2 linked regions of the Desulforamulus hydrothermalis Lam5 = DSM 18033 genome follow. The protein of the gene in region 1 interacts with the protein of each later gene in a pairwise test. Links are inferred from orthologs where the notes say so. Each region holds a gene or a part of one and is shown on either strand. Other genes may lie near its edges. The genes, in order: brnQ and pheS.

Evidence for each region.
Region 2: the proteins of brnQ (region 1) and pheS interact in binary tests that used the Escherichia coli proteins (3 or more experiments, as listed by UniProt). The link is inferred for Desulforamulus hydrothermalis Lam5 = DSM 18033 from one-to-one orthologs.

The regions. Positions count from the first base shown.
Region 1 is NZ_CAOS01000016.1:13,458-16,668, reverse strand. Bases 255-3,140 are described here. They hold brnQ (branched-chain amino acid transport system II carrier protein), read left to right. Parts: upstream 255-976; coding sequence 977-2,305; downstream 2,306-3,140. Other genes in these bases: DESHY_RS13280 (TatD family hydrolase), read right to left, coding at 2,512-3,140. In the rest of the region: more of DESHY_RS13280, read right to left, coding at 3,141-3,211. UniProt on the Escherichia coli protein: Liv-II branched chain amino acid transport system, which transports leucine, valine and isoleucine. Also acts as a low-affinity threonine transporter.
Region 2 is NZ_CAOS01000003.1:210,215-213,407, forward strand. The notes cover bases 115-2,982. They hold pheS (phenylalanine--tRNA ligase subunit alpha), read right to left. Parts: upstream 2,126-2,982; coding sequence 1,103-2,125; downstream 115-1,102. Other genes in these bases: pheT (phenylalanine--tRNA ligase subunit beta), read right to left, coding at 115-1,077; DESHY_RS02115 (TrmH family RNA methyltransferase), read right to left, coding at 2,624-2,982. Outside these bases: more of pheT, read right to left, coding at 1-114; more of DESHY_RS02115, read right to left, coding at 2,983-3,193.

The sequences.
Region 1 (3,211 bases):
GGGGGTAGGAGTAGGGTCCCAAGAGTGTTGTATTTTTTTGCCCTTTCAAGGCGTCGGTGTGTGGGGGACTAAAGATCGTTAGGACATTTGGGTCCTTCTTCGTTTCAGGGCGCAGGACACTTTAGGAAGAAGTGTTCCTTTTTCCGAGGGGCCCGGGATGGACGGACCGCTGGTTGTACCCGGTATTTGGCCCAACGGTAGGCCCTGGGTAACTAATTCCCGGACGGGGTAAAGTGCTGGAAGCATCTAAGCAGGAAGCCCCCTTCTGGATCAGGTTTCCCACTGCCAACAGGAATGGTTGGCCACGCGTCGACTAGTCAGGGGGGGGGGGGTGTAAGCACAGCAATGTGTTGAGCCGACCGGTACTAATAGATCGAGGTCTTGACCTAAGAGAGCGATGCAAGGCTGTTTAGTTTTGAGGGAGCGATAGGCTTCTGAGTTAAGTAAATAAGTTTCTGGTGGCGATACCGGAGGGGGTACACCTGTTCCCATCCCGAACACAGCAGTTAAGCCCTCCAGGGCCGATGGTACTTGGGGCTCACGCCCCTGGGAGAGTAGGTCGCCGCCAGAGTAAGTTTATATATTAAGAAAGTGATCTCCAAAGCCACACTTGGGAGATCACTTTTTTGTTGCCCAAAACGGCACAAGCCGCAGTTGCCGCAAGCTGGGGGTTTTAATTTTAATTAAGGAAGTGGCCTTAACTCCTTAATGTCTTTGCTGTCAGATAACTTATTTCAGTGGTAAAATAAGATTTTGTTCCAATCAACATGAAAAACCTGATGTTATTTTTTTAGTCACTTTTTGACAGTGTCCAAATCCCTAAAATATTTGCAAATAAGAAAAATCTTTAGTTACGCGAATATAATGTATAAATAACTGTTCGGAAATTAGACATATTGATTTGACATATTGCTGTTTGAAATGATAAATTAGATTTTGTGTCAGGAAACTTTTTAAGCAGAAAAGGGGTTAAGATATGAAATTGACAAAAAAACAGATATTAATCACCGGCTCGGCTTTATTAGCCATGTTTTTAGGGGCAGGTAACCTGATATTCCCGCCTATGCTTGGCCAACAAGCGGGCCATGCGCTTTGGCCGGCTGTGTTAGGATTTATTGTAACAGGTGTAGGATTACCTTTGCTGGGTATTACAGCGGTGGCCAAAGCCGGCGGTGATTTGGAATATTTGGCCAACCGTGTACATCCAACCTTTAGTAAAATCATCACCACCATTGTGGTGCTTTGTATAGGCCCGTTGCTGGCTATACCAAGGACAGCTGCCACCACTTATGAGGTTGCGGTGGTTCCTTTTTTGAATACGACTGATCCGTCAGTATTATCCTGGGGTCTGGTGATAACATCCTTTATATATTTTCTAATTACTTTAACCTTTGTACTGCGTCCCAACAAGTTGGTTGACGAGGTTGGAAAAATACTTACACCTTTATTAGTAGTTTTTTTAGCAATAATCATAATTAAAGGGGTTATCAATCCTTTAGCGGGCAGTCAGCCGGGGCAGTATAGCATGCCTTTTGTTGAGGGATTTCTGCAAGGATATAATACCATGGACGCCCTTGCTTCGGTTATTTTTGGCATGGTTATTGTAAATGCCATAAGATTAAAAGGGATCAAAGATAATAAGGAAATTGCCAGAGTAACTGTTTGGGCCGGTATTATTGCGGCGGTGGGACTGTCGTCCTTGTACATTGGGCTGGCTTATATTGGCGCCACCACCGGCAGTACCTTTACGGGCAGTAATCCGGGGCAAATGTTGGCCTACATTACAGAGTCTTTACTGGGCATAACAGGCAAGGTTGTGCTTGCCCTGGCTATTACCTTGGCTTGTTTAACAACATCCATCGGATTGGTAGCCAGCAGTGGCAATTTCTTTAGCCGCTTAAGCGGGTATCGCATTAGTTATAATATTGTATGCATTATCACCACCTTGCTTAGTTTCTTGCTGGCCAATATGGGATTGGCCAAGATATTGGCAATATCTGTACCCCTGCTGGTTAATGTCTACCCAATTATTATAGTGTTAGTTTTACTGGCCCTGTTTGACAATATATTTAACGGCAAACGGTCAGTCTATATAACTACCACCGTCGGTACCGTCCTGGCTGTGCTGGCTAATTTGCTGGTCACCCTGGCTGACAAGTTAGGCGTTCAGGCCTCCGGTATAAGCAAGCTGGTAGGTTTGCTGCCTTTGCAAGAACAGGGTCTCGGTTGGGTATTACCGGCTGTAGTAATGGCCGTATTGGGTTTGTTTTCCAAGCAAAAAACCGGTTATCAAAATGAAGCATAGTTGAAGAATTTTTGTTAAAGCAGGAGGCTGATCCCAAAGCGGTTAAAACCAAGGATCAGCCTCTTGTATCTTTTTTATAACTTGTCATAAGCAAAAACATAGGAGAAACTGCTATAAATATTGCCCGGCCTGAAGATAAAGGTAAAACCAATGGATTTAATCATCTTTTGTGGTGCACTTGTCTAACGTAAGCGGTTTTTTACAGATTAAATACCAAAGACGGATTCTGCCTTTTGGCCGGTGAGATTGTCTATCAGGCGCTGATCGATACCCTGCTTTTGCAGATGGTGAAAAGCTTTAATTACACCGGTAGGATCATTGGGAAAAAGGTTGCTAAAGTCACTGTTAAGCATGCCGTTGGCAAATTGTTCAATGTTATCCGACAACACTTCCAGGGTAACATTTCTGGGGCGTACAGTAATGGCCGGAATGGCGCCAAACTGGCGAATTTGATCTATAATGTCGAGATTGGCGTGGTCGATAACCAGCAGATGCGCGGGAATTCCCACCTGAGCAGCCAAATTAAGAGTAAGCTCTGTTATATTTAGCCTGTTTTCAAAAGGAATATGAACAATGATGGGCTTCCGGTAATCCCTGGCGATTTCCAGCTGTGCTTTAAGAACGTCCTGTTCCAGCTGAGAACCTTGGTTCATGCCTACTTCGCCCAAGCCTACCACACCGTCTGTTTGAAGAAAATCCGGCAGGGCTTGGATTAGGCGTGGCCAGTCGTGAGGAATCCCGGCCGGATGAATACCGATTGTGCTGAACAGTTGGATTCCCAGAGAAGCAGCATTTTTTCGATAAAAACCGGTAATCAAGCGGTAATGGTCGAAATAACTCTCTGCGTGCTGGGCAGCCAGGACAATAGAACAAGTTATAACCTTTCTGATACCCCCCTCGGCCATT
Region 2 (3,193 bases), on another replicon or contig:
TCCCAGGCCCTTTGAGGTGCGACGCACGCAGGTGGGATGGAAGTAAGCCGATTCAATTAAGACATTTACCGTAGCTTCGGTTACCTCGCTGTCTTGGCCCCCCATGACACCTGCCACCGCCACCGGCCCCGCGGCATCCGCAATAACCAACATATCAGCACTCAGAGTGCGTTCTACGCCGTCCAGGGAAACTGTTTTTTCCCCTTCCGCTGCCCGGCGAACAATTATGTGACCGTTATTAATCTTATCATAATCAAAAGCATGCAACGGTTGCCCCAATTCCAGCATAACATAGTTGGTCACATCCACCACATTATTAATGGGGCGGACACCCGCTGCCCGCAGCCGGTTTTGCAGCCACATGGGGGAAGGACCGATCTTAATTCCTTTAATTAACCTGGCCACATAACGGCGACATAAATCGGGCGCCTGAATATCCACTCTAACCTGGCGATCTATTTTTTCTTCGCTCTCAGCCGGTTGAGGATTTGGCATTTTTAATTCTTTATTGAGCAAGGCTGCCACTTCCCGGGCTACCCCCACCATGCTCAGTGCATCACCCCGGTTGGGGGTAAGATCCAGTTCCAGTACAGCATCGTTAAGACCCAGCACTTCTCTGGCGTCAACCCCGACAGCCACATTTTCAGGTAAAATAAGTACTCCGTGGGCCATTTCCGGCGTCAGCAGCTTAGTTTCCATGCCCAACTCCTGACCGGAACACAACATCCCCCTGGACTCAACGCCTCTTAATTTAGACCGCTTAATCTGCAGGCCGCCGGCCAGTTTGGCCCCTTCCAGCGCCACCGGCACCACGTGCCCCGCACGGACGTTGGTGGCCCCGGTGACAATTTGCAGGGGTTCCCCCTGGCCCACATCAACGGTACACACCACCAGCTTATCGGCGTTGGGGTGCTTTTCAATTTTTAAAATACGGCCGGTGACTACTTTTTCGATGCCTGCCCCCGGTTCATCCACGGCATCCACTGCCAGCCCGGCCAGCGTCAGCCGCTCGGCCAGTTCCCGGGGACTTATATCAACATCTACATATTCTCGCAACCATTGGTAGGAAACTCGCATCTTCTATGACCTCCCGACAGCTAACTTAAAATTGTTCCAGAAAACGAATGTCATTATCAAACAGCAAACGGAGATCGTCAATACCGTATTTTAGCATGGCAATCCGTTCAACCCCCATACCAAAGGCAAAGCCGGTAACTTCCTCCGGATTGTAACCGGACATTTCCAGCACCCTGGGATGCACCATGCCGGAGCCCAAAATCTCCAGCCAGCCGCTGCCTTTGCAAACCCGGCAGCCGCTGCCTTGGCAGTTAAAGCAGGAAATATCCACCTCGGCGCTTGGTTCGGTAAAGGGAAAATAGCTGGGGCGCAATCGGGTACGGGTAGCCGGCCCGAACATCTGCCGGGCAAAGGTAGCCAGTACACCCTTCAAATCTGCAAAGGTAATCTGCTTATCAACCACCAAGCCCTCCACCTGGTGAAACATGGGTGAATGGGTAGCGTCATCATCCCGCCGGTAAACCCGACCCGGGCAAATAACTTTCACCGGTACATGCGGTACGGTTTTTTCCATGGTTCTCACCTGCACCGGGGAGGTGTGGGTACGCAATAATACCTCGGGATTAATGAAAAAGGTGTCCTGCATATCTCTGGCAGGATGGTCTTTAGGCAAATTAAGAGCCTCAAAATTATAGTAATCCAGTTCAATTTCCGGGCCTTCTGCAATTTGAAAACCCAACCCCAGGAAAATTGTTTCAATTTCCCTTAGCACCTGGGTCAGCGGGTGCAATTTGCCCAGGTCAAACCGGACGCCCGGCAGGGAAACATCCAGGGTTTCGGCTGCCAACCGGAGAGACCTTTGGGCTTCTTTCACATGTTGATTCCTGGCTGCCAGGGCTGTTTCAATCTGTTCCCTTACTTCATTGGCAACCTGACCGATGCGGGGGCGCTCCTCGGCAGGCAAAGCACCCATGCCTCTCAAAACTTGTGTAACTTCACCTTTTTTACCCAGGTAGTGCACCCGGATATGATTAAGTTCTTCCGGCGTATTAGCCCCTTCGAGAGCCCGTAAAGCCTCTTGAGCCAATTCTCTTAGCCTCTGTTCCATAACAACCTCCTGTATAATCTATCATAAAATAAAAACCGCCCCTGAAAGCAGGGACGGAATATCTCCGTGGTACCACCCAAAATTGTTCCTACAAAACCGTAAAGAACCACTCAGAGGATAAACTAATAAGTTATCCACTTCTGATAACGGTAGAAGAAACCGGCACACCCTACTGGCATAAAAATCACGCGTTCAGATGGCAGCTCAGGGGCGAACTTTCCGAAGAGTTTCTTTAAGAGGGCTTTCAGTCACGACCCTCTCTCCCTGCAAAGAAAAAATCCACGTACTTCTCCCCGTCATAACCCTTAGACCATATTTAATGTAAAAGCAATCTTCTGTAAATCATATAGGCATTTACAGAACCGGTTGCTTCGAACAGCCTCCAAAAAAATTCGGCGGTTAGCAGCATGTAACCACAACCTTTCATGCTTTTTTGGGGACCTTTCGACATTGATTATATCATAAGGGTTTTTGCAAAACAAGGAAGTTTACTGAATTTTATGTCCTCTGTCTGACAACTTCGTACAGCATGATGGCAGTGGCAATGGCCACATTGAGAGATTCCGCCTGCCCGGGCATCGGAATGGTTACTTTCCGATGCCGGTATTCATAAACGGCCGGCTGTGGTCCGGAACCTTCGTTACCCACTACCAGAGCCAGCGGCCCGGTGAGGTCAGCCTGAAAAATCGGTTGCCCGCCCGCCGGATCTCCCACCACTAAAGTAATGCCGGCGGCTGCCAGGCAGTCCAGAGTAACCTTAACATCTGCTGCGGTTACCACCGGCAGGTGGAACAAAGACCCCATGGTGGCCCGCAGGGTTTTCGGATTATAAAGATCTACCGTTCCTTTCAGTAAAACCACCCCATCGGCACCGGCCGCATCCGCGGAACGGATGATGGTACCCAGATTGCCCGGATCCTGCACCCCGTCCACCGTTACCACCAGTGACGGCCGGGCTGCTGCCAGTAAATCCGGCAGCCGGTAATCAGGCTGCCAGAGCACCGCCAGTACCCCTTGAGGGGTTTCGGTGGCCGCCAGATCAGCCATTATACTTTCTGTCACCTCAAA